Panacibacter ginsenosidivorans: one gene and its partner. The protein of the gene in region 2 interacts with the protein of the main gene of each other region in a pairwise test. Links are inferred from orthologs where the notes say so. Each region holds a gene or a part of one and is shown on either strand. Other genes may lie near its edges.

Evidence for each region.
Region 1: the proteins of dnaA (region 2) and dnaB interact in binary tests that used the Escherichia coli proteins (3 or more experiments, as listed by UniProt). The link is inferred for Panacibacter ginsenosidivorans from one-to-one orthologs.

The regions. Positions count from the first base shown.
Region 1 is NZ_CP042435.1:3,155,928-3,172,612, forward strand. The notes cover bases 5,549-8,394. They hold dnaB (replicative DNA helicase), read right to left. Parts: upstream 7,845-8,394; coding sequence 6,252-7,844; downstream 5,549-6,251. Other genes in these bases: FRZ67_RS13320 (toll/interleukin-1 receptor domain-containing protein), read right to left, coding at 5,549-6,084. Also shown: gliding motility-associated ABC transporter substrate-binding protein GldG, read right to left, coding at 1-112; FRZ67_RS13300 (ABC transporter permease subunit), read right to left, coding at 434-1,156; FRZ67_RS13305 (IscS subfamily cysteine desulfurase), read right to left, coding at 1,380-2,600; mce (methylmalonyl-CoA epimerase), read left to right, coding at 2,709-3,110; FRZ67_RS13315 (family 43 glycosylhydrolase), read right to left, coding at 3,392-5,143; more of FRZ67_RS13320, read right to left, coding at 5,305-5,548; FRZ67_RS13330 (hypothetical protein), read right to left, coding at 8,497-9,033; FRZ67_RS13335 (hypothetical protein), read right to left, coding at 9,229-10,314; FRZ67_RS13340 (ATP-dependent helicase), read left to right, coding at 10,537-12,882; FRZ67_RS13345 (hypothetical protein), read right to left, coding at 13,022-13,501; FRZ67_RS13350 (acyl carrier protein phosphodiesterase), read left to right, coding at 13,829-14,422; FRZ67_RS13355 (DUF2911 domain-containing protein), read left to right, coding at 14,623-15,177; FRZ67_RS13360 (ABC transporter ATP-binding protein), read left to right, coding at 15,253-16,188; FRZ67_RS13365 (ABC transporter permease), read left to right, coding at 16,166-16,685. UniProt on the Escherichia coli protein: The main replicative DNA helicase, it participates in initiation and elongation during chromosome replication. Travels ahead of the DNA replisome, separating dsDNA into templates for DNA synthesis.
Region 2 is NZ_CP042435.1:1,380,090-1,396,788, reverse strand. What follows is about bases 6,189-9,048. They hold dnaA (chromosomal replication initiator protein DnaA), read right to left. Parts: upstream 8,406-9,048; coding sequence 6,972-8,405; downstream 6,189-6,971. Outside these bases: FRZ67_RS05775 (TonB-dependent receptor), read right to left, coding at 1-2,202; FRZ67_RS05770 (helix-turn-helix domain-containing protein), read right to left, coding at 2,738-3,643; FRZ67_RS05765 (TMEM175 family protein), read right to left, coding at 3,725-4,303; FRZ67_RS05760 (M61 family metallopeptidase), read right to left, coding at 4,430-6,148; FRZ67_RS05740 (DUF3127 domain-containing protein), read left to right, coding at 9,151-9,528; FRZ67_RS05735 (hypothetical protein), read left to right, coding at 9,598-10,167; FRZ67_RS05730 (NAD(P)/FAD-dependent oxidoreductase), read left to right, coding at 10,261-11,862; FRZ67_RS05725 (zinc dependent phospholipase C family protein), read right to left, coding at 11,963-12,961; FRZ67_RS05720 (ABC transporter ATP-binding protein), read left to right, coding at 13,228-14,163; FRZ67_RS05715 (ABC transporter permease), read left to right, coding at 14,230-15,534; FRZ67_RS05710 (hypothetical protein), read left to right, coding at 15,721-16,341; FRZ67_RS05705 (riboflavin synthase), read left to right, coding at 16,608-16,699. UniProt on the Escherichia coli protein: Plays an essential in the initiation and regulation of chromosomal replication. Binds in an ATP-dependent fashion to the origin of replication (oriC) to initiate formation of the DNA replication initiation complex once per cell cycle.

The DNA of each region.
Region 1 (16,685 bases), 1.8 Mb from region 2 along the record:
TTTCTGCGGTAAGATCAATTCGATAGCGAAATAAAGAAGACACATAAGTAATAGCAGGGAACAACAACAAAATTGCTATCCACCAATACTTATGTTGTAATATTTTGTTCATGTTTGTTTTATCTTGTTATTTACTTTTTGTCTTGACACAAAAAGTAACAAAAAAGTCAAGGCTCCAGAAAAAAGACTAAAATTTTCTTCGTTTCGCTACAGCGAAGAAGCTAAGCATTTAACTATATATCGTTTTTCAAAGAAGACTTATGAACGGCATTAGAATGTTACTGTACATCTTCGCTGCTTAACGCTGCACTTATAAAATTTCTTAACGCCTTTTTTCTGAGGCCGCATCCGTTCACAATTGAACAGAACGTACAAGAGTGCGACGCAACGAAAGCTTAATGCTTATTCAAATACCGGGTTCATAAAATCTCTTTTATCGCTTTGCTACATTCCTTTGCGTGATCAATAAAAAAATAAAAATCACGCCAAGAAAATAAACTACATCACGAATATCTATTACGCCTTTGCTGATACTGCTATAATGAAATCTGATGCCAAGCATTTCTATATAATAACCGGTGCCTCCCGCAAACACGGGCAGTTTGCTTATTGCTTCAAAACCAGTGAACAAAAGAAAACAAACAAATGCGCCGCTTATAAATGCAACGACTGTATTATTCGTAAAACTGCTCGTACAAATACCCACTGATGTATACACAGCACCTAACATTAAAAGACCGATGTAACTGCCGATGGTACTGCCAATATCAAGACCGCCAACTGCACTTAATGCCTGTAAAGAAAATGCATAAACAATGGTTGGAAGAATAGTGAGAGTAATAATGAGCAGTGCGCCAAAGAATTTCCCCCAAACGATCTGCGATGGTTTCAGCGGCATTGTTTTAAGCAACTCGAATGTACCACCCTTGTATTCATCAGCAAGGCTGCGCATAGTTACTGTTGGCACAAGAAATAATAAGATCCATGGAGCAATATCGAAGAATCCATTAAGAGATGCATATCCAAAATCAAGTAAGCTTGTATCAGGAAAAACAAAAAGCAATAAACCGCAGAGCAGTAAAAACACCACCATTGCTATGTATCCTGAAAGTGAACTAAAAAACTGTCGCCATTCTTTTGTGCAGATCATCCACATGGTTCAAAGCTATAAGAAATAATGTATTTACAAAACAAGTTTTGCTTTTTGTTTACCGCAGAGATTTCCTTACGCAGAGGCATGAAGGCGCAGAGAACAACACAAAGGCTTATCTCTCTGTCTTTGCGTCTCTGCGGTTAAAAACAAAAAAGCCGAAGCGCTGTTACACTCCGGCAATTTTTTATATTTCAACTCACAACCCTTTCGATGTAATGCAGCAAAATTACGAGGCCTGCGTTGATTGTATAGAATTCATATCTACACCATCTTTAAACATCTCCCACATGGGGCTCATTTCCCTGAGTTTATATACTGCTGCTGTAATTTGCTCAATAGCAAAATCTATCTCTTCTTCTGTAGTAAAACGGCCAAGTCCAAAACGCAAAGAGGCATGCGCCATATCATCACTATTACCCAATGCTTTTAAAACATAGCTTGGCTCTATTGATGCAGAAGTGCAGGCAGAGCCTGTAGAGAGTGCCATGTATTTACTAAAAGACATGATCAGCGCTTCGCCTTCTACATATTTAAAGGAGATGTTTGAAACATGCGGCAGTCGCAATTCTTTATTGCCGTTGAGATATGTTTCTTCTATTTGTAATAAAGCATCTTCCAGTTTGTCACGCAATACTTTAATTCGTTTGGCATCTGCTTCCATTTCAAGGCGACAAAGTTCACAAGCCTTTCCAAAACCAACGATGCCGGGAACATTTAATGTACCGCTGCGCATGCCTCTTTCATGACCACCACCATCCATTTGTGCTGTAAGCCTTACACGTGGATGTTTACGACGTACATACAACGCACCCACTCCCTTTGGGCCATATAATTTATGCCCGGAAAAAGCCATGATATCTATACCATCATTTTGAACATTAACCGGAATTTTTCCTATGGCCTGCGTAGCATCTGTAAAAAACAATACGCCATGTTTTCTTGCAATATTGCTGATCTCTTTTACAGACTGTATCACACCAATTTCATTATTGGCGTACATAACAGCAATAAGTATGGTTTCAGGTTTTATTGCAGCTTCCAGTTCTTTAAGATCAATAAGGCCATCATTGCTTACCGGTAAATATGTTATTTCGCCACCAAGTTTTTCTAAATGATGACAAGTATCTAAAACGGCTTTATGTTCTGTAACGCAGGTGATAATATGATTGCCTTTACCGGCATACATTTCAAAAACACCTTTGATGGCCAGGTTATCTGCTTCTGTTGCACCACTGGTAAAAATGATCTCTTTCGCTTCTGCGCCAATTAATTTTGCCACCTGCTCTCTTGCATAATCTACTGCTTCTTCTGCCTCCCAGCCATAGGCATGATTGCGGCTTGCCGCGTTGCCAAAATGCTCTGTGAAATAAGGCAGCATCGCCTCCAGCACCCTTGGGTCCATTGGCGTTGTAGCATTATTGTCAAGATAAACGGGCAATTTCAGCATGATTACAAATTGTTTAAAAGCTAATAACAAATTTAAGCCAAATGGTTCTATTTTAGTCCCCGCTTCTGATCGAAAGAATCTATTTGCGCATATCGAAAATCAATTCACATGCAAAAAGTTGAACACATTGGCATTGCTGTAAAAGACCTGAACGTTTCTGTTCCATTGTTTGAAAAATTATTAAATACCTTTTGCTATAAACTGGAAACAGTAGAAAACGAAAAAGTCAACACTGCTTTTTTCAAACAGGGCGAAACAAAAATTGAATTGCTGGAAAGTATGAATGCCGATGGTGTAATTGCAAAATTTATTGAGCGCAAGGGAGAAGGCGTGCATCATATTGCGTTTGAAGTGGAAGATATAGAAGCAGAAATGCAGCGTCTTTCAAATGAAGGTTTTCAATTACTGAATGAAGTGCCTAAAGAAGGTGCCGATAATAAATTAGTTTGCTTTCTGCATCCTAAAAATACAAATGGTGTGCTGATTGAATTGTGCCAAACCCAAAAATAAATGTTGTGCCAAACTTTATTGCTGCTATGGTACTTTTGTTGCGTCGCACTCTTGTACATTAGAACTTCGTGCAACCTTTCACGCAAAGAAATATAAAATGCAAAGTCGCAAAGAAAAACTTTGCTGCTTATTTACTTTGCGTCTTTGCGTGAGATAAGTTGAGATGTGCAACGCAACACAAGTGTGCGACGCAACAAAAGCTTAATACTTATTCAAAAGCTAAGTACATAATAGTTTTCTTTATTGGTCAGACGCTTTTGAAGCGTCAGACCAATATACTTCTACTCCGCTTTCATGATCGTTGTTCTTTTTGAAATACCATTCTCGTTAAACGCTTCTATCTGGAAATAATAAGGTTTGTCTTTTTCAAGCGCACTTAAATAATATTCGCTTGCATTATAGATCATTACATTGTTGTAGAGTTTATCTGGTGCTTCGCCGAAATAAATATTATAGCCGGTTGCATTGGTATTTACTTCCCACTTGAACCACACATTTCTGCGCTCACTATCGCCACGTAATGCAATAAAATTTTTAACGGTATCCGGCGCTGCACCATGACCTTTACCAAACACACGCAAACCACTGATAGCAAACTTTCCACCCGGCATGTGTATGTTTTCTAATTTAATGTAACGTGCTTCCGCAGGTGTTGCCAGCTCAACATAATCATGCGGCACATCTGTTTTGTTTTTGCTTTTATCAACCAATATTTTCCATGTTTTGCCATCGTTGGATGCGTATAAAATATACTGGTGATAAATGCCATTGATCTTACCAAGAAAACTACTGTCAACATCCTGGTCTGCATAATTTATTTGTATTGCTTTTATAGTACTTACTGCACCAAGATCTGTTTGCAACCACTCGCCTTTGTTGCCGCTTGCTGCACTCCAGTATGTTTTAATACTTTCATCTACTGCATTGTTTGCAGCATAAGCACCAAGTGTTGAAGAAACTACAACAGGTTTATTATAGTTGAGCAACATCCATCCTGTAAAAGCTTCATGCACTTTATTGTTGTCTTCTTTTTTTGTTGGCAGATAATATGGATAATCACCAAATGCAGAGTTGCTGTATAAAATACCATCCTTATCAAAACCCGCTGGCCATATACCATTGCGGCGTTCAAAATTATTTTTTACGCAAATGCCAATAGTGCTTACGTGCCACCAGTTACCAAACTTATCCTGGTAAGTTGCTCCATGACCAGCGCCTCTTGCAAAGCCACCTGCTTTATACGAAAATGGATTATGACTTTGATAGGTAAACGGCCCAAGCGGATGATCACTCACATACACGCCATCTCCATAACCACTGAACTCTGTGCCAGGCGCGCCGTATTGCAAATAATATTTACCATTGTATTTATTCATCCACGAGCCTTCTATAAAAGGCTTTAAAAAAGTGTTGTCATGATACTCTCCAAAACGTTCCCAGCCATGAATGCTGTCGTTCAAACGCAGCAATGGAACTCTTGGCCCAATGGTGTCGAATGTTTTTCTGTCTATCTCTTGTCCGTAAGTTGGAAATGTATTACTCGATCCAAAGTATGCATATAATTTGCCGTCATCATCTGCAAGAAATCCCGGATCCCATGCGCCTACCTGGAATGAATCAACTGCTTCTTTCCAATCATCAACCGTTGGGTTGGTGCTCATCCAGATCGGAAAATTATGCGAGTACGTTGAACCAATTACCAGCAATGTATCATGCTGTGCCCACACTGCAGGCGCACACAATTCATCATACACATGATGGTATGGTTTTAAAAATCTACGCGACACAAATTTCCAGTTTAGCATATCGCTGCTGTACCAGTAACCCCATTGATTGGTGGAGAACAAATAATAATTGTCTTTAAATAAAACGATCACCGGGTCTGCCGTGGCCCTGTGCCTGCCCTGCTCAGAAAAGTTGGGAATGGGCGTATAACCATAATCTATGTTGATGGGATTGCAATAGGTTTTTTGTTGCGAATTGCCTGCCACAGCAACCGCACATAACAACATTAAAGGCAGCAAATATTTCATACAGCGAAGTTTATATGCTTAATGACAGTGAAGTTATTATTTGCTACTAATGTATAGAGAAAGTTTTTGAGCCGGGCTTTGGAATTTCAATTAAGCATCGTTGCGTCGCACTCTTGTGCGGCTGGATTATATAGCGGCTTTAATTGAAGCGGAGTTGGAATTTATTCTGCTGATAGAATTTTTTTTGTTTGTCTAACGAGATTCACAAAAGTCTCTTCTCTCTCAGTATTATCCATTTTAATAACTGGATTATTTGGCGGATTTAAGGTTTGGAACTGATTAAGCTTGTCGAACTCCTCAAATAGACAAGGCTTTAGAATCACAATTAAAATAACCGCACCATTTTCTTCTGCTGCTTGCAATAATGGAGGTAATTCATTATTCGCAATAAATTCAGAACCCAAAAAATCTGTACTAATTAAAAGGATTGCAACTTTAGTTTGGTCAATAGCTTTTCTTACTTCTTCTTTCCATTTTTGACCAGGCAAAATTTTTGAATCATCCCAAATTTCAATTTGGTTTATAAAAGGCTTAAAATGTCTTTGTACATCAACTAAAATATCTTTGTCAAAATGACTATAGCTAATGAATACCTTATTTCTTGTTTGTTGAGGATTTGATAAACTTCGCTGATGTGCAACAAGGGGTAGCGTTCCTAGTTCTTGCTTTATATAAAATAATAATTTTGGAGGCTTTCTTTCCTTCTCACAATTGATTCCGGGCTGGCCTCCATGTGATTTGTCTCGATGTTTCTGAAGATCTTCAGCAATTTTATTTGCAATTTCATCTAAAAAAATTGCCTTACTTTCTGGTGCATAGAAATCATCCAAGCGCATTTTTAATTCATGAAAATCATCAACTGCGTGATATTTTTGTGAAGGCTCGATTTTCGATTTATAAAAATCCAAACCTTCTTGCCTAATAATTTTTTCATCTTCCATTTCTTGAAAAACTATAGTTAATCAATATCATTGCATTTGCCTTTACATATTTGATACACAAACCCGCGCTTTAAACAAGATCCCTCACAGTTCCCAATCGTACAAGTGAGTGACACAACAACCGATGCCATGAAAAACTACTGCTGGTAAACAAAAAATAAATTGTATTAGAAAGGCGGCTGCTCATCTACACCATCATCAAAACCACCACTGTTCATTTTACTTCCTTTCTGAATAAAGAAGCGGCCTGCATCTTCATCTCCGCCAGTGTTTCCGGGCACAGGCGATGGGCCAAGCGGTTTCCAATTGCCGGCGGAAGGAGGCGTAAAACCGGGACCACTGTTATCATCCCACTCTTCGAACTTTTGTATGTTCAGTAAGGCGCGGAGTTTTACAATATCCAACGAACCATTACGGTGCTTGGCAATTTTTATATGCGTTTCGCCACGGGTGCTTTCACCATTTTCGTTGGCGAAGTTCTCGTAGTATTCGGGGCGGTAAATAAACATAACCATGTCGGCATCCTGCTCAATGGCGCCGGATTCACGAAGGTCACTCAACTGCGGCATCTTGCTTTCCTTTCGTGTTTCCACCGCACGGCTTAACTGGCTGAGTGCAATGATTGGCACATTCAATTCTTTTGCAAGTGCTTTCAGGTTTCTTGAGATGGTGCTGATCTCCTGCTCACGGTTGCCATTGCGGTTATCGTTGCTGCCACTCATGAGCTGCAAATAGTCGATGATGATGATACCAACTTTGTGTTTGTTTACGAGCCTTCTTGCTTTTGCACGAAACTCAAAAATATTCAACGCTGCAGTATCATCAATATAGATCGGCGCTTTTTCCAAACGTGCAATACCGCGTTTATGCAATTGCTGGTATTCGTGTTCTTCAAGTTTACCACGTGCAATTTTTTCCATCAGTATCTCACTCTCGGCAGAAAGAATACGCTGCACCAATTGCGCAGCACTCATTTCAAGCGAGAAGAAACCAACAGCAACAGGTCTTGTAGGATGCATGGCCGCATTGCGTGCAAGGTTCAATGCAAAGGCTGTCTTACCCACCGCAGGTCTTGCAGCAAGGATGATAAGATCGGTCGGTTGCCAGCCATAAGTAATTCTGTCAAGCGAAGCAAAACCACTGGTAACGCCGGAAATTTCATCGGTACGTTTGCGCAATTCATCTATGCGATTAATCGTTTGCGCAAGTGCACTGCTCATTTCCTTGTAATCGGTCTTTAAAAAGTTGTTGGTGATCTGGAAGATCTTGTCTTCTGCATCATCCATGAGGTCGAAAACATCGGTGCTGTCTTCATATGCATCGCCGATAATTTCACCGCTTATGCGGATCAGTTCTCTTTGTACAAATTTTTGCAGAACTATTCTTGAGTGCGCTTCTATGTTTGCAGTTGACACAACTGCATTGGTAAGTTTGGTTACGTAGTATGGTCCGCCAACCATATCTAATTCTTCGGTAGTTTTTAGTTGCTCGACTACAGTAAGGATATCGATCGGTAAACTTTTCTGCGCCAGGTTTTGAAATGCGCGGAAGATGCGTTGATTGGCATCTACATAAAAACATTCGGGTTTAAGAATTTCTATCACCGTATCAAATGCACTTTTATCAAGCATGATGGCGCCAAGTACAGCCTCTTCCAGATCTTTGGCCTGGGGCGGCACTTTTCCATACACCATTGTACTAAGATCAATAGCGGGCTTTCTTCCTTTCTTTCTGTCTTTGTTAAAATTTGTAAGTTCCATCAGGCAATAAAAAATCGATACGGGTTAGTAAACTTTTTTCGTTCACCAATGCTCACAGAGATTAAAATTTTTTTGAAGAACCGGCTGCATTACTTGCTCCAAAAAATCATCCCGTTGAGTAAGGGGGAACGAATATAACTGCACTAAAACCTCAATAAATAATTTCCAGTACATATTTTTTATTCATATCCATGTGCACACGAAGTTCACACTTTAATATGGTTTATACACAGGAATGTGCGGTTTTTACAGAATATCAAAAACTTTTACGCTGTTTTTACAGCATTAATGCACATAAGCTTGTGCAGAAAGAATTGGAAAAAAAATTTGATGGTAACAGGTTTTTTGGCTAATTGATAGGGAGGGGAACGGGGTATTTTTTGCTCACTTTTTTGTTTTTTATGAGCCCGGCAATAGTGCTGCTATAATGCTTTGTTGCGTCGCACACTTGTACAACTTGTTTAATATTCTGCAGAATTATAGTGGTTTTACTTAAACTATTTTTTCAATTTCGAAAATTCATTTTATAGGAAAAATATTGTTGCTGTTATGCCTGTGTTGGTTTCACAAAGTAATGTCAAAGGCGAAAAGATAAATGCATAAAGCTAAAGTTCAGATGCTTCAGATTATTGAAGAAGGCGGCACAACTAACTTAAGGTCCTATATTATAATAAGCACATATTTCATCATAATGATAGACACTAAGACTTGCTGACCATTGTTCAACAGGTATAATAAAGACCCTGAATTGTAAAAGATCAGCTATTTCTGCGGGATCAGGGTATACATCATTTGCAATATTGGTAATCTGTAATTGCTCCTGGCCGCTGGCATTTACAAGGCTAATTTTATAGTCACCCAGGGTATATGACATTGAATGTGCAATGTCTGTTGTATCCAGACGTTTCACGTACCCAAACAGCTTAATTGAGTTCGAATATCTTGTATTAATATCAGGAGTACAAAATATCATCTTTTTACCTGATTCATTGTGGCTCTCATACCACTGCGAACTATCTTCAGCAAACCACTCTGTTGCTATTGCACTATCAAGTGCCGTGAAATAGGGGCCGCCGGACCCACCTCCACCAGATGAACTGAAGTCAAAAGTTCCATCACTTGTGCAGCTTGTAAATAATAAGATTACGGTAATAAAAAGTACGGGTGCTATTGTAGTGATCTTTTTCATTGCTTACAGTTTTATACTGCCAAGCTATTCATTACAACAGGTGAACACTAACTGAATCCCGCATTACCGCTTTGCTCTTTTGTATTTTTCGCAAATAGCAGAAAAGTATTCTCGGACATCAGGAATATTTACTAGGAATTATGCCTGGGTTAGCTGCATAAGCAATTTATACAAAAACTTTCTACCTGCAGAAATTTAATGAGTTATGGTAACTGCGTCTTTTTCATATGGTCCTTTAAAAACAGCAGTATCAATAGCAAAATGACGCGTATAAATATTTGATTGCACAAAAATATTTTTGAGCCAGGTGGCTGTTTGCTGAAAGCCTTTTGCATCACCTGCATCAAAATCATTTAATTCAAGTCCGTTTGCTTCTCTCATCATTTGCTGCGGATCATCGAGATAGTAATACAACACAGCCAGGTTATAATAGCTGGCGTATCTTATTTTACGATCGTGCTTACCGGAAGAAGTGTATAAATGTTTTACTTTTTCAAAATACTCCATCACAGGTTTTAATTGCTCTTTTGCTCCTTCAATGGATGTGTTAGCGTTCATTCCAAATAACACATCTGTTAATGTAAGAAAAGCCTGACGGTGCGCAGTATATTCGGGATCTTTTTTGCTATCTATGATCCACATAAAATCATGCGCTGTTACTACCGGGAACCCAAAATTTGTTGTTATTCTTTCACTGAGATTATGCATGGCATTGGTTACACATCTTTCATAAAGGTTCTTTGTAACGCTTAGTGCATTTACAGCAAAATAACCCTGCGCCAATGCTTTTACCTGGAACTCAGGGCTTCTATATACCTGTTTATAACTACGGTTTGCCAGTACTTCATCCATAATATGTATTCCTTTATAGTCGTTGATGGCAGCTGTGGCAGCAAAAGTGTAGATCACTTCTTCGCTATAAAATATTCTTGTGCCTGTTACCTGTCCATTCTTGTCTTTTATGTTTTCTACTCTTTCTTTTACAGAAACGGACTCGGGCAAGAGATCCTCCAGTTGTACATGTACAGTTATGTGCCCGCCTGATTCCATTTTGCGCCAGCCTTCGAGTAATACATTATTTTCCGGGTGTATTTCATTAAGCAACGGCTGCATTAGTTTAGTGCTTTCAATCTCTACATTATAAGTGCGGTAAGAGCTGTCTAATTTTATAGCCGGCAATGAACGGTATTGTACAGTAAAATTATAGCGGTCAAGATCTACATTCCTTTGCGCCTGCAATACAACAGGAAATAGGAGGATGATTAAGTAAAAGTTTTTCACACATTAAGGATTTTGTTAATCTTCTAACGAATAAAAGACAATAAATATTTCTTACTGGCTATCTTACTATAGCTGTAGTGTTATTTGTTGGACATGTAAAACAACAGTACAAGTGTGCGACGCAACAAGAGTCCAACAGCATTACTGCAGCTAAGTACATAAAAATTTCCCCAAACAATTACTACATTTCAACTGCTCAACCATTCAACTTAACTTCGCCGCATGATCGATTATTTGAAAGGATTGAATGAACCGCAGCGGGAAGCCGTACTGCATACTGAGGGCCCGCTGATGATCGTGGCGGGTGCAGGCAGCGGCAAAACAAAAGTGCTTACTACACGCATTGCACACCTTATGGCAAATGGTGTTGATTCGTTTCGCATATTAGCATTGACCTTTACCAATAAGGCTGCCAAAGAAATGAAAGAGCGTATTGAACATATTCTTGGCAACAGTGATGCACGTAATTTATACATTGGTACATTTCACAGCGTGTTTGCACGCATACTACGTGCTGAAGCGCACAGGCTTGGTTACCCAAACAGTTTTACCATTTATGATACGGATGACGCAAAGAGTGTTGTGAAAACGGTGATCAATGAGTTGAACCTTGATGATAAACATTATAAACCCAACACTGTTTACAACAGGATATCTGCAGCAAAGAATGCTTTGGTTGGTCCGGTAGAATATAAAAACGATTATTATATTCAGCAGGAAGACATGCGCAGCAACAGACCATTGATAGCAAATATTTATGATGCTTATGCAAAGCGTTGTTTTAAAAATGGTGCAATGGATTTTGATGACCTGTTGTTTCTAATGTATCGTTTGTTGAAAGAATTTCCGGAAGCTTTAATAAAATATCAAAGCAAGTTTCGGTATATATTGATTGATGAGTACCAGGATACCAATCCGGCACAATACGAGATCATAAAACTACTTGCTGCACAACATGAAAATATTTGTGTTGTTGGGGATGATGCGCAAAGTATTTATAGTTTCCGAGGCGCAACTATTCAAAATATTTTACAGTTCCAGAAAGACTATGATGATGTAAGCATTATTAAACTGGAACAGAATTACCGGAGCACACAAAACATTTTAAAAGTAGCGAATGATATTATCGCCAACAATAAAGGACAGATACCAAAAAACCTTTGGACGGAAAATGCAACCGGTGAAAAAATAAAACTGGTGCGCACAATGACAGATAATGATGAAGGAAAATTTGTTGCTGATGCCATACAGGAACAAAAGCTGCGCAATCATTATAACAACAAAGATTTTTGCGTGCTTTACAGAACCAATGCGCAAAGCCGGGCATTTGAAGAAAGCCTGCGCAGGATGGGCATTCCTTACATTATTTATGGCGGCATTAGTTTCTATCAACGCAAAGAGATCAAAGATTATATAGCTTACCTGCGTGTAATTGTAAACCCAAAAGATGAAGAAGCATTAAAGCGCATTATTAATTATCCGGTTCGTGGCATTGGCAAAACAACTATTGATAAAGCCATTTTGTATGCCAATGAAAATAACATTACGATGTGGGATGTGCTGGAACGTGCAAAAGAATTTGGTTACAAAGCAGGTACACTTGAAGCAATAGAAAATTTTGTGTTGATGATCCGCAGTGCACAAAGCATGATGGTAAAACACAATGCTTATGAAATTGCATTTCACATTGGTAAACAAACAAATTTTGTAAAAGAATTATTTAATGATAAAAGTACAGAAGGTGTTGCCCGTTATGAGAACATACAGGAGTTACTCAACTCCATAAAAGAATGGATCGAAACGCCATTGAACGAAGAAGATGGTGAAGTTGGTGATAAAGGTCTCGGTGCTTATTTACAACAAATTACTTTACTTACGGACGCAGACCAGAAAGATCCAAATGCAGATGTGGTAAAACTTATGACCGTGCATGCTGCAAAAGGTCTGGAGTTTCAATGTGTGTTTGTGGCAGGTTTGGAGGAAACGCTTTTTCCAAGTGGGCTTAGCATTAATAGTCGCGAAGAACTGGAAGAAGAAAGAAGATTGTTTTATGTAGCCATTACCAGAGCCAAGAACAGGCTTTGGTTAAGCTATGCCAATGCACGTTATCGCTTTGGCAGTCTTGTTCAGAATGAAGGCAGCCGCTTTTTGGAAGAACTCCCTGAAGAATTTTTAGACAGAACTTTTGCCGGTGGTGGAGCCCGCAACCAGGGCAGCAGCTTTAACAATACTTCCGCATTTGACAGAATGCATGGTGGGTTTGGCGCTGCTGCACAAGCAGAAAAAACCTATGGGCCACCACCTGCAAGAAAGAAAGAAACACCTTCTTATCTGCCACCTAAACCACAGGCACCAAAAGTGGTAGAGCATAAGCCTGCTGCAGATTTTGTGGCAAGCGATACTTCTAATTTACAGGCTGGTCAAAAAGTGGAGCACCAGAAATTTGGTTTTGGTATGGTAAGTAAAATGGAAGGCAGTGCACATAATCCAATCGCTACAGTGCAGTTCGAGTTGAATGGAGAAAAAAAGATCATGCTGAACTATGCAAAGCTTAGAATTGTTGAATAGTTGAATTATGTACTAAGCCATATTGCTGCTATTAAGCTTAGTTGCGTCGCACACTTTTACATTAAGTACGCTACTCAGCATTTAATACATAATAAAGCCGGGGCAAATTTGCTCCGGCTTTATTATTAAAGCATATCATTTATTTTTGGAAAACACTTACAGAACCTTCAGGTGTTATCTGCAATAAAATTTTTGTGTTTTCTTTTATCATAGAAGTATAAAAATAATGGTCGCCTTCCTGGCCATTATATTCCACTGTTTCATCAAATTTATAACCGGCATATTTTTTTGCAAGAGTTTGCTGAGCATCTATAGGGAGGCTTAAGGGATTAATGTGACGCGACTTTGCGATCATATCGCCATCATAGTTATAAAATACCTCCAGTTGCTGATCATTCCAGTTAAAACTTGCTTTAATATAATTGTCTGTAACCTTCCATTCTATATCCTTTGCAGTGTTGAATTCTTTCTTTAGACTGCTGATGGCTTTTGCTTTGTTTTCTTCACCGCCTGCAAAAGCGCTGGTGGCAATGAGAGTGGCTGCAACGGCAACGATCATTATTTTTTTGCTGAAGGACTTCTGTGCCTTTTTGATAAGCAAATTGATTTGAGGTTTCATGGTTCTTAATTTTTTTCTTGAATAATTTTTTATCAGGTGTTTTTTGTTTTTAAAGACAGACCAAAAGTATTAACCTTGCCTATGTTAATGTAAGGATTGTGATAAATAAGAAGGTTTTCGTACTTTAATGATATAAGCGGCAAAAAGAGATGATGAAAAGAACGCGTCTTTTGAGGAAAAGTATTGCTTGCATTGAATTTCAGGGCAATCCTTAACGAAATTATAAAGTTTGTAAATGTGCCGTTAAAATACATGCGTTTATATGAAAAGCATTATTTTCAAATTCCGCCGCTGCACTTTACGATTTGCTTTCATTATATTGGAACAATGAATTACCTGGCACATGCATATCTTTCTTTTGACAGCAGCGAAATACTGGTGGGCAATATGATCAGTGATTTTGTAAAAGGGAAAAAGAAGTTTGATTATCCGTTACCCATACAGCATGGAATTATGCTGCACAGAATGATCGATACTTTTACAGATGCTCATCCGGCTACCAAAACTGCCATTACTTTTTTTAAACCCGTGGTTGGTGCTTATGCAGGCGCTTTTGTTGATGTGGTGTATGACCATTTTCTTGCCAATGATGAAAATGAATTTCACAGCAATGGCCTGGCTGATTTTGCAGATCGCACATACAGCAGGCTAAATAGCTTTAATAATGTATTACCCGAAAGATTTCAAAAGATGTTGCCGTATATGATGGATCAAAACTGGTTGCTTAATTACCGCACAACAAAAGGTATAGAAAACAGCTTTGGCGGATTATTCAGAAGGGCAAAATATATTGAATATACTGAAGCGGCATTTAACTGCTTTAAAGAAAATTATATTTCTCTTAATAACTGTTATAACAAGTTTTTTCCTGATGTTAAGGCAATGGTACAGTCTCAACGCAATATTATTACGGCCTTATAAAAGTCTTTGGCTTTTTTGCTGAGTAGTGCATCAATTGTACAAGAGTGCGACGCAACAGAAGTTGAAAAAGGTTATGAAGTCCGGCCCATAAAAAATAGTTAATAGATCATTCTGATAATAGTATTGGTTGTGGTAAGATATTTGTAAATATTTGCAACTTTAAAAAAGCATATACGTTATAAGCGCATAAAAAACTCAACATGAAAAATATTGTAGCAGTAGTTTTTTTGTTTATTTCTTTTTCTTCTTTTGCCCAGGTGCAACCTACCGATCTTGATAAAAGCCCAATGGATATGAATTATTCGCCGCAGGGTTATCCTATTTTAAAAATGAATGGTAAAACAACTGTACAGCCTAATTGCAGGATCGTTTACAGCAGGCCACAAAAAGCAGGGAGGGATATTTTTGGCGGCATCATCAGTTATGGCCAGGTGTGGAGATTGGGTGCAAATGAAGCAACAGAAATTGAATTTTTTAAAAATGTTAAAATAGACGGCAAAACTATTCCAAAGGGGAAGTATACAATGTATGCCATTTGCAACCAAACAAAATGGACCATTATTTTCAACAGCGAAAAAGATGTATGGGGCTTGTATTATAACCCTAAGAAAGACGTATTGCGCACGGATGTCGATGTTATGATGGGCACAAAAGTTATTGAAGCCTTTACCATGTATTTTGAAGATGTAAAAGACGGAACCAATCTTGTTATAATGTGGGATACCATTAAAGTAACGGTGCCCATCAGGTTTTAGCAGACAAAATGATTAAAAGTTTTTTATCAACCTATACACAACCACTTATCTAACTTTACTGTTATAAGCGATGTAATGCAGGAAATAATAAAAGTTACTTCTCTCACCAAACAGTTCAGGAATTTAACCGCCGTAGATGATCTTTCTTTTACTGTACAGGAAGGTGATGTATATGGCTTCCTGGGTCAAAATGGTGCAGGTAAATCTACTACGATCCGCATGTTGCTTACATTGATAGCGCCAACAAAAGGGAGTATGGAGTTGTTTGGCTACAACCTGCAGCAGCACCGTATAGAAATTCTAAGACAGGTTGGTGCAGTTATAGAAAAGCCGGACATGTACGGTTATCTTTCTGCATATGAAAACCTGAAATTATTTGCAAAGCTTAGTGGTATAAAATATTCGCAGCAGACGTTGATGCAGCAACTTGAGATGGTTGGCCTTGCGGAAAGGGCACATGATAAAGTAAAAACTTTTTCCCAGGGCATGAAGCAGAGATTAGGTATTGCCGTTGCGCTGGTGCATGATCCTAAACTGATTATTCTTGATGAACCCACCAATGGGCTGGATCCTCAGGGCATTGCAGACATTCGCAATCTTATATTACACCTGAGCCGCGAACTAAAAAAAACTGTGCTGGTATCATCTCATTTATTAAGTGAGATTGAACAGGTGGCTACGAGGTTGCTGATCATTGATAAGGGGAAAAAACTGGTGGAAGGCACTTCAGCCGAACTGTTTGATCCTTCGCAAACAATTGTAGAACTTGATACGCTCAACAATACGGCATGTTTACAGTTATTACAGCAAAGTGAATGGAATAAAGCATTACAACAGCAGCGTAACCATAGTATTTTATTAAAAACAAGCCGTGATCAATTACCGCATTTACATAAATGGCTGGTACAACAAAATATTGATGTAATCTCTTTACAACCCAGACATACATTGGAAGATTTCTTTTTACAGGTAACCTCAGGAAAACAATATGTGGAAGCTTTTACAGATTGAGCTATATAAAATATTTCGCAGGCCGAGAACCTATATTTCTTTCGCAGCTATTACTGCGCTGATATGTGTAATTCAGCTTGGTCTAAAGATGGATGGTGATGCGTATGTAGATTTTTTGATGAGCAGCCTGAAAGACACGTTTGAATTTGATGGCAAGATTCTCAATGGCTATCTTGTTTGTTATGTGATACTGCAATTACTTTTAATCCATGTGCCTTTACTGATCTCACTGATAGCTGCAGATATGATATCCGGCGAAGCCAACATGGGTACACTTCGCCTGCTGCTTACAAAACCGGTAAGCAAAACATCATTCATGCTGGCAAAGTTTTTTGCTTCTTCTATTTACACATTCATATTGCTGGTGTGGATAGCATTCCTTGCACTTGGCGGCAGTATCTGGTTGTTTGGCACAGATGATCTCATTATTCAGAAAACTTCTTATGTAGTGCAGATCTCGCAGGACGATGTATTCTGGCGCTATGCCGGTGCATTTT
Region 2 (16,699 bases):
ATTCTTCACTTTCAATGCAGCTTCTACCTGCTGAATATTTTGTGCTGTTGTATTGATGCTCTTGATTAAGAAATCGCTTGTTGCAGAAAAATAGTTGTTAAGTTCAGGCGCTTTGTTACCGTTTGAATAACGGGCATAGACTGCCATTGTGTTACTTATTTTATAGTTCAGCGCTGCGGAGAAAGAAAATGTATTTACGGTTTCATCAAAAGGTAAAGCTGCACCAGCTATACCACCACCATTGTCATAAACCGTCAACGGGTTCCCATCGCGTCCACCCCATGTTGGATCATTTTGTCTTGGGTCTCTTGATACGGGAACATTCGATCCAAAAATATGCGTTGCTTCATAACGAAGACCCCAATCTAAATTTAGTTTTGATGTTAAGTTCCAGTTATGACCTAAGAATAAAGCCAACTGGCTTTTAGTGCCATCAGATGTAGTGATACCACCTCTGCCAACATCCATAAAACCATTCGGATCTGTTATTTGATAATTCTGGTTGTCGAATAATCCATGCAATGTAATATCTACAAGGTGTGGTTGATCTTCTAATGTACCAACACCAACACCATCATCTTCCTGTCCGCCTATTCTTTCCATTTTAGAGTTTGCATAAAAGCCGCCAAAATTGAATGTCATATTCTTTAGCTTTTTAGAGAAAGTAAACTGATCCATAAATTCCTTTATATGAAAATCCTGATAAAACAAAGGAAGAAAGAATAATGAATTTGGCTGAATATTAGCGCCGGGAAAATTGTTATTTTCTCCGGGAATAAAACTTATTCCTGTAGGTCCCGGAACTACAGTCATAGTGCCAAGCGTTTGCCCGTTTACTTTATCTGTAAACGTATAAGTACCAAACTTACCTGTCTGTAACAAATAGGGTAGTCCATAAAAAACAACATTGTCTGTAGCGAATGGTGTAACTACAGCGGGCACACTACCTGTAACATGTTTAGCTGAATATTTGCCATCGTTTCTGAAAGTCCAGCCACTTCCTAAATTTTGTGACCAGCTTATACCAAATGTTTTATCACGGGCATAGTATTTATCTTTTGAATTAAATGTGGCAGTGCCTGTATTGTTTACAGGGATCTGCATAGAGAATGCAGGTAAATTATAAGAGTCTGTTGTAGATAAGCCGGGCATTACTTTAGGATTGTTCCAATCCTGTGATGGTATAAATTCAGACTGGGCATTTTTATCGTCTAATATTTTTACATAGAGTTTTAATGAACCTGATTTGTATGCCTTTAAAATGTTTGCTTTTATCTGTCCTCCGTTATTACTTGGATAGCCCGGATATCTTGCACCGTTTGATACACGATAGAACCCACCGATATTATAGGTCCACGTTTTATCCTTGCTAAGTGGGCCGCCAAAATTTAGGTCTGCCCTGTAATAAGGATTTTTACCATCGCCTTCCAAACCAAATTTTAAACGGGCTTCACCTGCAAAAGTGCTGCCTCCCGTTTGCGAAATATAATTGAAAATTCCACCAGGTGCATTGGCACCAAAAATGGAAGCGGTTCCACCACGAACGGCTTCCAAACGACCCGTAGTAATGTCGGCTCTTAAAAAATTATCTGTGTTGTAATTCACATTGGTTACCGGCAAACCATCTTCCTGCATAGATACATAGTAATAGCCCGAGGCATTATCAATTGAGTTGGCAGAAATACCTCTTGAATAAACAGTGTTCGCAATTTCGCCACGGGCATTGTTTACATAAATACCAGGAATATTTCTCAGCAGGTCTGCTGCACTGGTAGGTGCAAGCTGTGCCATTTGTTTAGCACTTAAAGTAGAAATTGATACGGATGATTCTAATTTTTTTCTTTTGTCGAACACACCTGTTACAATTACATCATCGCCTTCTGCAACAGTTTCCTCAAGCGAAATATTCACTGCTTTACCTGCAGTATATTTTATTTCGTCCTTTGCATACCCCACATATGAAATAATTAATGTGCCACTTGCAGGAGCATTGGTTAAAGAAAAAATGCCCTGTTCATTGGTAGTAGTTGAATTCTTTGTTCCCTTAAGTGTTACAGTTGCATTGGCTAATGCATTTCCTTTTTTGTCTGTTACTTTTCCTGAAACAGTTCCACCCTGTGCAAATGTGTTTAATGAAATAAATGAAAGGAGTAATAAGACAACAGTTAGGCACACAATTGTCCTTAATTGTTTAGCTGACATAGCAAGCAATTTTAGCTGGTTATCGTTGTTGTTTCTTAGGTTTTTATTTCCAGGAAAGAATTATAAACCTTTCGTAAAACTATTTTTTCAGCAATGCTTAAACGGTGGCAATAACAGTCAATTGATATGCAAAATCAATCCATTTGTCCATTTCGGATTTTAGATGTCGGATTTCGGATGGGATAAGACTGGAAGTTGTTTAGATTTTTTTGATACCAGCTTATGTTTTTTTATAGCATCGTCTGTTGCGTCGCAATCCTTTCATCAGTATATCAATGGGCATCTTTTATTGGTGCGAAGTGAAAAAATGATTAATTCAAAATTTCGGAAATGCTTTGCTGTATTGTGCATGCGCCTCATTACTTTATTTAATAATAGAAATGTAGAAATATGCTGAGTAAGATTTAGCCGTACAAGGGTGCGACGCAACGATGCTTCATAGCGGCAATATAGACGGGTACAAAAAATTCATTATATATTTTTGTGTCGTGCAAAGTATGTCAACTGAACCCCAACATTTAAAACCGGAAATCAATCAATCCATTTTCCTGTATTCAGTAGGAGTAAAGCCGGTTTTTGATTTGAAGAAACGTATAAAATCACTGGCATCTTCTTTGCCAATTTTCCAGGCTATTTCATTTACAGTTAATGCGCTTTGTTTTAATAAAACTTTTGCTTCAAGTATCACCATTTCACTTAAAAGATCCTGTGCAGATTTTCCTGTTGCAGCCTTTACACATTTATTCAAATGGTTGGGCGAAACGTTAAGCATTCCTGCATATTCTGTAACAGAATTTTTTTCGTAAATATATCTTGCGAGTTTGCTCTTATACTGTTGGGTGATTCTAAAAGCAGCATTCTCTGTTATCTTTTCCTGTTTGGCAAACTGCCTTACTTCAAGAAATAAAGCCAGCAGGTTTACACTGATGATATCAAGATCAACTTTTGAATTGTTGTTATATTCAAACTCAAGCCTGGTAAGTATATTCAATACATGAGCTTTTGTTTCATCGTCGATTGTTACAAGTGGGTTGCCTGTAAATTCAAGAAAAGAAAAATCATGCAAAATATCCTGCTTAATAAATTTGCGGTTAAATATTTCCAGGTCGAAATGACAATAAAAGCCTTTTACATCGCGGCTCATAAGATCATGGGTAGAGATCTGGTAAGCTGGTAAAAAGAAAAAAGTATTAGCGCCAAAGTCGTATTTATCAAGACCCTTGCTACGTGTTGATTTTCCTTTGCTGAGAAAAAGAAAATCAGAGACTGTTTGCCTGTGTGGTGCAAATGGAAATTTTAAATGGCCTATAAAATCTTCCAGCTTATTTATGTGAAACTGTTGGTGCAGTGTTGGAAAACGCGGTTTCCATTCAACAGAGTCATCGAAGAACTTTTTTTCTTTTTCAAAAAGGCTTAATATAGGAACAGTTTCTGTTTTCAAATGGCAATAATTATATAAAGGCAGTTGAAGTTAGAAAATTAAATTATTTATAGTAACATCCATTTCTCAAAACAAGGTTGTTTAATCTTTCAATGCTTTTTCAATATTCTTATCCGGAATAAGCCAGATAGCTGATTGCAGAAAAAACAGCGCTGCTGAAGCAGCAGGATAAAAAAATGCAAATGGTATAGCTGCCAGCACCAATAAAACTGATATGATCACTTTTTTATTTTGCTTTTTTAACTCCACAACTATATTACTTCGCTGATCGAGTGTTTTAAGAATACTGTTTTGTAAAATCCCATAAGCGATGCCACATAAAATAAGTATGATGGCGTACAAAATGATACTGTTGGGCTCAAAATGATTTTCTCCCATCCATCCTGCTGCAAATGGTACCAGCGACAGCCAAAATAGTAAATGAAGGTTTGATAATAGTATACCTGAATTAATATTTTTCACAGTATGTAACAGGTGATGATGATTACCCCAGTAAATACCAACGAGTAGAAAGCTGATCATATAACTTACAAAAACAGGGATAAGCGGAATAAGATCATTCCATTCTGTGCCATGTGGTACTTTTATTTCCAACACCATAATAGTAATGATAATTGCAAGGACTCCGTCACTAAAAGCTTCCATCCTGTTTTTGCTCATTGTTATAGTTTTGGAGGGATGAATATCGCAAGAATATTTCATTATATTTTTGGATCATAAAATCAGCAAGAACTTGCGACTCTTGAAAACTCTTCTTAATCTTAATTAACAAGTAGGTGGCATCATTTATTTACCTGTCCAGCTTTTATAAATAGCAGTTTGCAAAGCATCAGGTTTTGTAATGGGTGTGATGGTGAAACTTTTTTCAAACTTTTGCCCAAGTGTAATAGTCACTTCTTTTTTATCATTGCCTTTTGCAACAAGAAGTGTAATGTTATCACCAATATTTTTCGACTGCATAATTTTATTAAACTGCTCAAGGTTTACCTTATTCCCATCTACTGCAAGTATAATATTTTTTGCACGCACATCTTTATTCCATGCAGGTGAATTCCAATCTACTTCTGTTACGGTAAGTGTATCGTTTTTTTCTTTCAGCTTTATGCCGCACCATGGGCCGGATAAAGCTTTGGGCATAGTATCTATATTAAGACCTGCGTATGCAAAATACTTTGGATAATTTGGCGGCTTGACAGTTGATGCGTAATCAAACATTTCTGATAAAGAAGTGCCGGCCATCTTTTCGCATTCATCCCGAAATTCCTTTTCTGTAAAACCTCTTTTCTTAGTTTGATAATATTTTGTGTAAAGCAATCGCATTACATCATCCAATGATTTTTTATTATTGGTCGCATGCCTTATACTAAAGTCGAGCATCAATCCAAGCACAGGGCCCTTATCGTAGTAAGAAATAGTTTTGTTTATTTCATCGCCCGTTCTCCCAAAAGGCCCGTCGGACCATGTGTCGTAGCTGGCTTGTGTTGCTGATTGAAATAAATGCCCCGGTTTGTTTTCATAAGCCTGGATATTTGATTGAAATGCTTTGAATACATCATCATCATTCATAAGACCGGCACGTCTTAGTATCATATATTCATAATACACCGTAAACCCTTCTGATACCCAAAGCATATTGGTGCGGTTTTCTTTTGAGTAATCGAAAGGCCCCAGTTCAATAGGCCGTATGCGTTTTACATTGTAATGATGAAAGTATTCATGCGCAATAAAGCTGTATAGACGCTTTCTTGCATCCGGTGAATCAAAACCCTCACCACCACTAAAACTCAGTGATGTGGAATTCAAATGTTCAATACCACCTCTGCCCGGACCGATCGCTAAAAATGTATAGTGCGTATAAGGAATATCTCCAATAATATTACTGCCGCTTACAACGATCTTTTTAAGATCACTCATAAACTGGTTGCGATCAAAATCTCCCAGCTTATAACCAATAAAATAATGCGGAATATTATTTACGGTAAATGGAGGAAGTGACTCCAGTTCTCCCATCAAGAAAGGACTGTCATAAAGAACATCAAAGTCTGCTGCAATAAAAGTATTCTGCTTGCCTGGAATTGAATCAAGACCGGTTGCAACAAAGTTTGTCCATTTGCTATAAGGTTTTATTTGTATTGTCACAGGGTTGCGCAACTCCTGGTCAAGATACAGGAAAAGTCCACCGGGTGTTATGTAGCCGCGGGTTTCATCAAGATAAATATTACCCACAAATGAGACCTTTGCTTTTACATCATAAGTAATTTTTACAGATTCATTGTTGCTGTACACATGCCAAATATCTGCGGATGGTTTTTCCCATTTAATGGGTTTGCCTGCTGCATCCGTTACATCAAAATTTTCGACTGCTTTAGCATAATCAAGAATTTGATAATAGCCCGGTGTCCATGCACACATTTTAAAATCCAATGTCGCCGCTTTTGTTTTGCATTCCAGTACAACGTGGTAATATTGATTGGCAGCATCCTCCATGGATACTGTATACTGCATATTGGCTTGCTTTTGCGCCATTGATAAAACAGTGTGCAGACATACAAAGACTAACAATAAAAACTGTTTATAAATTTTTTGCATAGCAATATTTTAAAAACTAAAATTATATGTTTTACTTCTTACTGTTTATATGCCTTTGATAACAGCATTTATAGTGGTAAATTTTTCTAAATACCCGCTACAGTTTTTTATAGCATCTTCGTTGCGTCGCAAGCACTTTATCTGTTGTGCAAATGGCAACTGCAGTTTCAAAGCTAAAGTTGCAAATGGCATTCAAACTATTTCAAAAAAGATTTATACGAAATATGGCGCAAAATATTTATGCTGTTTAAAAAATTAGTGTATAACAAAAAAGCAACTTCATTGCTGAAATTGCTTTTAAGTAAGTCGGGAAGACAGGATTCGAACCTGCGACCCCCTGGTCCCAAACCAGGTGCGCTACCGGCCTGCGCTACTTCCCGTGTCCTTTTTTTCAAAGTTATTGCCGTAGATTAAAACTTTGCGGTGAGGGCGGGATTCGAACCCGCGGTACAGTTTAACCCGTACGGCAGTTTAGCAAACTACTGATTTCAGCCACTCATCCACCTCACCTTAGCTGAATTGGTTCCCGTAAGGGGCTGCAAAAATAGGTAGCTGCACGCAAATCCCAAAAAATAAAAATTCTAATTGGAAAAATATTTTATACTCTTTTCTGCTGCGTATTGTAATTAAAGTACAAGTGTGCGACGCAACAGGTGTTTAATAGGATTTCATTTGCCTGGTTCACAAAAAAATCCCAAAACAGTTATGTTTTGGGATCGTTGTAATTTCAAAATAAAATTTACATAGCGGCAAGTTGTACTTTCTGTGTTAGTTCCATTACATTTTCGCGAAAAAGACTATCTGTATCCATCAGGTCTTTTACTGTCTGGCAACTGTGGATAACAGTTGTATGATCGCGGCCACCAAAATGTTCGCCGATTGTTTTTAAAGAATTTTTGGTGAAAGCTTTTGCAAGGTACATCGTGATTTGGCGTGCCTGCACAATTTCGCGTTTGCGTGTTTTTTGTAAAAGTTTATCATAAGGCACATCAAAATACTCGCATACCATTTTTTGAATAGCATCAATGGTAATTTCTTTGCTGCTTGTTTTTACAAAATTACGCAACACTTTTTTGGCAAGTTCAAGATCGATCTCTCTTTTGTTAAGTGATGATTGTGCAAGCAATGATATTAAAGCGCCTTCGAGTTCTCTTACATTGGTGCTGATATTATATGCCACATATTTCACTACTTCTTTCGGCATGTCAAGACCATCATTCTTCATTTTTCTTTCGAGGATCTCTATGCGTGTTTCGTAATCCGGTATCTGAAGGTCTGCACTTAGGCCCCAACGGAAACGGCTGAGCAACCTTTCCTGCATACCATCAAGATCTTTTGGTGGTTTATCTGATGTTAGCACCAGTTGCTTTCCGCTTTGATGTAAATGATTGAAAATAGCGAAGAATGCATCCTGGCTTCTTTCTGCACGGGAAAAGAACTGTACATCATCAATGATCAATACATCTATTAGTTGATAGAAATGTATAAAGTCATTGATAGCGTTATTGCGGCTATGATCCTGAAACTGGTTGATAAATTTTTCACTGCTTACGTACAATACCACTTTGTTTGGATGCAGGCGTTTTACATCATTGCCGATGCCTTGTGCAAGATGTGTTTTGCCAAGCCCCACGCCACCATATATAACCAATGGATTAAAAGAATTGGCACCTGGTTTTTCTGCAACAGTCTTACCTGCACGGCGTGCCACACGATTACAATCACCTTCAATAAAAGAATCGAATGTATAAGTTGGATTAAGCTGCGGGTCTATTTGCATTTTTTTTAGCCCTGGTATTACAAAGGGATTCTTAACCGGGCTATTTATTATCAAGGGGAAATCCATTTCATTATTATTATACATTTTCATATTGCCTGCGGGAACATCCATTGTTCCATTGCGGCCATTGGTTCCACCGCTATCAACCATTATGCGGTATTCCAGCCTTGCTTCTTTGCCTAACTCCCGTTTCAATGTTTTGGCAAGCAGGTTTACATAATGTTCTTCCAGATATTCGAAGAAGAATTGGCTGGGCACTTGTATCAACAACACATTTCCTTTTAACTCCACCGCTTTTATTGGTTCGAACCATGTTTTATAAGGTTGCCAGTCTACAATATCTTTAATGATCTTTAAACAATTACTCCATATGGATTCAGCGGTTTTAGTCATGATACTCTTAATAATTTTCTATGGGATTAACGAATGCAAATCTTTTTTTACTTCCCGAAAAATTTAATCAACATAATGTGAAGAAATTTTTTAGGAGGGGGACGAATATCAAATTTTTATGTTGAAAAAAAAATTTTTTCATATCGTGATTTTTGTGGCATCAGATTTTTTTTCATCTTTTAATTTTTATTTTTTTTTGTCCAATTAAAAGACTATTAAAGATTATTGTTTTACTATGATTTACGGATTAATACCCAGTCAAAAAATCACATTTGTTATTGCTGCTCCTCAGTGGTAGTTTGTAAATGATGTAACGACTAATCTAACCATTATTTCGTGGAAAAAAAATTAATTAAAAATATTTTATTCGTTATAATACAAAGCACGCAGATATTGATGCTTTTTTATTTTGCTGACCCGGCAGAAAAACCTTACCGGATCAATTGTTGCGTCGCACTCTTGTACGGTATTAACTTCACGCAGCAAACAAATTCTACTATGCTATTGCAAATGAAAATGTAGGCTAGATTTTATTCCAATAAAGTACCGCTTTATGTTAAAATACTATAACCGAAACTGGTAAAGAATTATTTTATGTCGATCAAAGAATAAAGCGTTGAAGAGTGCGACGCAACCGATGCTTAATAGCAGCAGAAGGCCCGGTACAAAAAAATATTTACACAATTTTAAGTGCCTAATAGCTCCGGCGTTTTTTAAAGTTACATTTGCACAAAAATATCTCAACATGTCATTCGAAATTACCGGCAAACTTGTAGCAAAATATGATACTGTGCAACGTACAGAAACTTTTAAGACAAGAGAATTTGTAATTGAAAAAACAGAAGAGATAAACGGACGCAGCATAAGCAATTATATTAAATTTCAAAGCGTGCAGGACAGAACAGCAATGCCTGACAGGTTTAATATTGGAGATGAGGTAAAAGTATCATTCAATATAAAAGGTACCAGGTGGGTGAAAGACGGCAGAGAAAATTATATTACCAATCTTGATGCATGGCGTATGGAGCATGTAAAACTTGGTCAAAACGCTGATGCGCCTGCAGTACAACCTTCCGTTACCGATATTCCTCCCTCTGATGTAGTGGACGACCTTCCTTTTTAAACAGGCATATAATAATATACCCGTGTTTTCGTTTTTATTGTAATTCACACATCCTGTAAAAAACCGACAATGAGAAAAGTAATTTTACTCACTTCCCTTTTAATGGGTGCAATCCCCGTTTTTTCGCAAATCACTACATTATCTGATGCCGAACTTGGTTTTGGACTTGAAGCAGCAATGCCAATGAAAGGTTTAAAAGAAACAAATAAAACAGGTATAGGCGGCTCTATAAAATTTGCATATACCATTCCCAATACTTTTTATTTATCACCAACATTTCAGGCTGGGTTCTTAACGTTTTCTGGTAAACCAATACCCTCTGATCAAACCCAATTATTAAAAGATACTTACAGGCCTGTAGTAATAATACCGGTGAAAGCAGGTATGCGTTACACTTTTGCAGGTGGTATTTACGGTGAACCACAATTGGGTGGTTCTGTATTTCTTGCAGAGGATAATATGGGCGAACCTGATAACGCAATCGGATTTACTTATGCCATGAATCTTGGCTATCAAACTTTGCCGGGGTTAGATGTTAGCCTCCGTTATGAAGCATCAAAGTTTGTGAATGGTGATGTCGCTATGGCAGGCGTACGAATAGCATATCACTTTACATTCAGAAGACAGGAAATATACTAATATCAACCTTAAGCTGTTTTTTTAAACCGGTCATGCGCCGGTTTTTTTGTTTCTTTGTAAAAATTTCCGGGTCAACTGCCCGGCATTTTATATATGCAACAGAAAATATCCCTCCGGCTTTTGCCAAGTGAAGCAGATGATGCAACTATCATCAATAAATATATCCAGCAAACGATAAGTCCAAAAGATGCATTGGTAACAGGATTTCATGTTTTAAAGAAATCCATTGATGCACGCAGCAAGACTATATGGGTCAATCTTACAATAAATGCTTTTATCAATGAACCTTTTATAGAAAGAGAAAAAGAATTATTGCAGTTGAACGATGTAACAAATGCGCAAAACTCAGTAATTATTATTGGTGCAGGCCCGGCAGGTTTATTTGCAGCATTAGAGCTTATTGAGCAGGGAATAAAGCCTGTGATACTTGAAAGAGGAAAAGATGTGCGTGCCCGCCGTCGAGATCTTGCTGTATTGAATAAAGAAGGTATTGTAAATCCGGAAAGTAATTATTGCTTTGGAGAAGGCGGTGCCGGTACATACAGTGATGGTAAATTATATACACGCAGCAGCAAACGTGGCGATATAAACCGAATACTAAACATCTTTGTGGAATTTGGTGCGGAAGAAAAAATTTTATACGAAGCACATCCGCATATAGGCACCAATAAATTACCGCAGATTATCACTGCTATGCGGGAAAAGATCATTGCCTGTGGCGGGGAAATGTTGTTTGAAAAGAAAGTATCAGATTTTATTATTTCAGATAACGTAATAAAAGGTGTAAGAACTGTAGATGAAAATATTTTTTTTGCTGACGCTATTATACTCGCAACAGGTCACTCTGCAAGAGATATTTTTGAATTACTACATATTAAGAATATATTGATAGAAGCAAAGCCTTTTGCTTTGGGTGTACGTATAGAACATCCACAAACTTTGATAGATTCAGTTCAATACCATTGTTCGCTTCGTGGTGATCATTTGCCACCGGCATCTTATAGTTTGGTGGAACAGGTAGACGGCAGAGGTGTATTTAGTTTTTGTATGTGCCCTGGTGGTATTATTGCGCCTGCTGCTACAAACGCAAATGAATTAGTGGTAAATGGATGGAGCCCAAGCAAACGTAATAATCCTTTTGCAAATAGTGGGATGGTGGTGCAGGTGGGAGTAGGAGATGCGATAAACTATTTTAAAAAATCCAAAATCCAAAACCCAAAATCCAAAATTGATGCTGATGATCCATTATTGCTAATGTATTTTCAACATGATGTGGAAGCAAATGCATACAATGCAGGTGGTGGAAAATTTGTAGCGCCTGCATTGCGTATGGTCGATTTTTGTGAAAATAAAATTTCTACATCATTGCCGGATTGCAGTTACGTGCCTGGCCTGCATATTGCTTCACTAAAAGAAGTGTTACCATCTTTTATTTATACAGCATTGCAAAATGGGTTTAAAGCTTTTGGTAAAAAGATGCGTGGTTATTATACCAACGATGCAGTTGTTGTAGCTACGGAGAGCCGCACTTCTTCACCCGTGCGCATTCCCCGCAATGATGAAAATTTACTACACCCTCAAATAAAAAATTTATATCCCTGTGGTGAAGGTGCCGGTTATGCAGGCGGTATTGTAAGTGCAGCAATGGACGGCGAAAGAGTCGCTGCCATGATTACCTTGCAATTGAAAAAATAATTTCTTATTTATGAGCCCGGCAGTTGGCGGTATAGCATCGCCGGTTGCGTCGCACTCTTGTGCGGTTTGTTTGTACAGGAGCAAACAGAATATAAAGATCCTATTTTTTTCCCTTTGATCTTAAGTACCCATCTTTAATAAGAGTATTGTGTTTAAAAGAACGCAATTCTTTTTTTAACTGCTGTTTTTCTTTATCACTCAATTTTGCTTTTGGCAATTTATCCAGCTCAGGTTTGCCTGCGTCTGTCCATGCCGTGTACCAAAAGTCTGCAACCATATTAGCTGCATTCATTAGTTGTTGGTTGATACTACTACCCAACGCTGCGCCATATGCTTTTGCAAAATCTGTTGTGTAATATTTTACATCTTTGCCATTGCGATGTTCTATACGGTATTTTGTTGCGTCTGTAAATCTTCTACTTACTTCGGTTTCTTTTGCAAACACCGCAGGCAATAATGCATGAGATCTTTGTGCTGCGCTCCATACAGCTCTTTCTTTATTCTTTATGTATTTTGCTTTATGACCAGAAGAAAGATTGTAATTAGTTATTTCGATCTCAGGTACGACTGTCTCCCATAAAGCATGTAAACCTTTTTGATTGGTTAACTGACCGTCATAATTAATGGAAGTATGTAAAGGCACATTTATATCTTCTATATAATGTCCAAGATCTGCTGCATAGAATAATATGCTGTCAGCGTTACCTTGCTTAAAAGCATTGGTTAGTTTTTTTTGCATTTCAATGATCCAGTAAGGAGCATAGCCATATTTCAGCAAAGTATCTTTGGAGAATTTTTTACAGGCATCATTCCATTGCCAGGGCATTGTATAAGCGGCACTATCACCATATGCTTCAAAATCGATATAATGTTTGGGTTCTTCACTTTTGTCATTATTCCTGCGTATATCTGGTCTTACTGAATTGTATTGCAGGTAATCTATGTTATGGTAAAAGAAATTGCAGAGATCTTTTGGTAATTCATAAATAGCCAATTGATGGATCGTTTTGTGTGCCAGGAACCCCCAGCTGCTTATAACCAACGTTATCGAAACCAATAAGACTGAAAATAAAATTTTTTTAAAACGATTCTTCCACATGCTCCCTGATTTTTAAAGCGGCGAAGTTATAATAACTGTTATGAAAGGTTGTAATATTTTGATGTTAAGTGCAACTAATGATAGCGAACAAATAAAGCCACGAATTTTAGGACGAATTACATAAATTATTTGCATAACGATGATTATAGAATAGAACGTATAAGTGTGCGACGCAAGGGACGACGCTTTATACACTGTTGCCGGGCTCATAAAAATTAATTGTATAACCAACTTAACTGTACATTTAAATATTAAACCTATATTTTATGGCATTGCTTGAACTTCAACACCTGAAAAAATATTATGCTACACAGAAGGCTGTTGATGATATCAGTTTCAGTATACAGCAGGGAAGTATTTTTGGCTTACTGGGCCCTAATGGCGCAGGTAAAACCACCTTGCTGCGTATGATAACGGGTATTTTTTATCCCGATGAAGGCTCTATACTTTTTGATGGCGCTCCTTTCAATGCTATAAGTGATGTGCAACGCATTGGCTATATGCCCGAAGAACGCGGCCTTTATAAAAAAATGAAAATAGGAGACCAGGTGCTGTACCTGGCACAGCTAAAGGGTTTGAGCAAAACTGTGGCGCTGGAAAAAATAAAATTCTGGTTCAAGCGACTTGAGATGGAAAGCTGGTGGAATAAAAAAGTGGAAGACCTGAGTAAAGGTATGAGCCAGAAATTACAATTCGTTACAACTGTAATGCATGAACCAAAACTGATCATTCTTGATGAACCTTTCAGCGGTCTTGATCCTTTAAATGCAAATCTTATTAAAGATGAAATTTATGGGCTTGCGCAACGTGGCAGCACCATTATATTCAGTACGCACCGTATGGAACAGGTAGAGGAAATATGCGATCATATTGTGCTGGTAAACCTTGGTAAAAAAATTCTTGATGGTACGGTGCAACAAATAAAACAGGATTTTAAAGAGAATAAATTCAATATACGTTTAGACGGTGTTCCTGCAGGCATTAACAGTAATGCATTTGAAGTGCTTTCATCTGATATGCATGATCATACAGTAAAAATAAAAGACGGTTATAAAAGCAATGATGTGCTGAAATATTTTATTCAGCAGGATATAAACGTGGAGGCATTCAATGAAATACTACCATCACTGAATGATATTTTTATAAGGCTGGTGGAAGATACCAATGCCAAAACAAGATCCTTTCAAAAAGTAAATGTTTAAACCTCACCCTAAAATCCTTCTCCCGGAGGAGAGGGACTTTAAAACTTCACAACTGAAACTGTTCATATGAATAAGATATTATTGATAGCACGCCGCGAATTCTTAACAAGAGTGCAGAAGAAAACATTTTTATTAACGACCATTTTATTGCCGCTGATCATCTTTGGGTTTTATGCCATGATCATTTATTTCTCTGTACATGGGGGTAGTTCGGTAAACATTGCTGTGGCAGACAATGCACATATTTTTGATGACAGCATTAGTAAAACAGATGACGCAAACTTTTCTTTTGTAAAAGCAAATAGTGCTGAAGAACTCAGGCAGCAGGTTACTGCAGGAAAATATGATGGTTATATTTTTGTACCGGCTTCAATAGATATCGCAGGAAAAGATTCAATACAACTTGTGTCTGCAAAATCAATCGGGCTTATTTCACGGGGTAGTATACAGGATGTAATAAATAATAAGCTGGAAGAAAAAAGGATGCTTGCTTTAAATATTTCCAAAGCACAGCTTGATAGCGTTCATCGCAAAAACGAAATAAAATTTTCTACGATCAGCGGCAGCGAAGATTCAGATGCCAAAGCAGGCATCAGTTATGTAGTTGGTATGATATCCGGCTTTCTTATTTATATCATACTCTTTATTTATGGCACCATGGTTATGCGTGGTGTAATGGAAGAAAAAGTAAGCCGTATTGCAGAAGTAATTGTAAGCAGTGTGAAACCATTTCAGTTAATGATGGGTAAGATCATTGGTATTGGTGCAGTAGGTCTTGTACAATTTTTAATATGGATCGTTCTTGTAGTTGGCACAAGGGTTTTACTGTTCAGCATATTCCCCGAACTATCCGGCGCCATGCCCGGTGCATCTGCTGCACAACAAGTGCAGGCAAGTGATGTAGCCAGCGCCATGCATACACTCGGACAAATAAACTGGCCAATGATCATAGGTTGTTTTATCTTTTATTTCCTTGGCGGTTATCTTTTATATTCTTCTTTATTTGCAGCTGTAGGCAGTGCTGTAAACGAAGATCCGCAGGATGCGCAAAGCCTTACACTTCCCATCATTATGCCCATCATCTTTGCTATCGTTATCATGATGAAAGCAGTGAATGATCCATCGAGTGGCCTTGCCATCTTCGGCAGTTTGTTTCCGCTTACGTCTCCAATTGTTATGATGGCACGCATTGCACATGGTGTACCCGATACTGTTCCATACTGGCAGCTTATAACAAGTATGCTCTTGCTCATACTTGGTTTTCTTGGCACTACCTGGGTTGCCGCAAAAATTTACCGCACCGGTATTTTATTGTATGGCAAAAAAGTAACGCCCAAAGAAATGTGGAAATGGGCTTTTAGAAAGAATTGATTTTATGGGCCCAGCTATAGTGCTGTATGATGCATCGTTGCGTCGCACACTTGTGCGATTATAACTTTATGCAGCAAATTTTATTTTACTATTAATAAAAGTCTGAGACTTTTTCGCAAAAAAACAAGGAAGTAAAATATTTTCATCACCAAAATGTATTTCCATCAATAAAAATAATTGTCGTTGATGCTAAAGCAACAATATAATTTGCTTTATAAAAGAGCTATTGCAGGAATAATACTCTTTCTAATTATTTCTTTTTTTGCTTCTGCACAGGATGATACTATTACAAGAATCGAGTTGCCCTTTAAATACAAACCAGATCCTGAGTATATTAAAAAAAGTATTGAATTCATGGAACAGGTCATGGGTAGACAAATAAACGATTCATCCTTTATATTAGATGATCTACCTCTTTCTTTTAACGAGTTTTTCATGGATAGACTTATTGCCGCTGCAGATACAAGTTTTTTATCAAAAGATGAATTAAGATTTATAGAAAAAAAGAGATATCCGTCATTAACTTATTGGTCGAAAGAAATACTCCCAAACGTCAAAATAATAAGCCACGACACAATAGAAAATATTTTCAAGCATAAGCCTGATGGGTGGGGCTATTTTAGAAAAAATATTGGGGAGGCTATTAATGAATTTTCATTTCCTGTTTTTTTGCGAAATTATACTTATTGTATTTTTTGTTTTGATTATAGTTGTGGTTGGGTATGCGGCTCAGGAAAAATGGTACTTTATAAAAAATACAATAATAAATGGGTACAAGTAAAAATTTATTGTGAATGGGTTAGCTAAACAATGATTTTTCTTGCCCTGGTAAATATCACACACAAATATCTACAACTCTCTCAAAGCCCAAATATATTGCCAACAGATGAAAGGATTGCGACGCAAGAGGTGATGCTATGAAAAGCCGTAGCTTGAAATCAAATAAAATTTACGGCTTTCACAAACACCAAAATAAAATGATAGACAATGTTTGTAAAAACGATAGCGGTATCATAATCTTCTTCTTTATGGTTGCATTATAGAATCCGCATCAAAACCTATAAATTGCAGCCATGTTTACAGGTATTATTGAAAATACGGGCAGGGTGGAAAAAGTAGAAGTGCATGGCACCAATAAAACTTTTTACATTAGTTCGCCACTGTC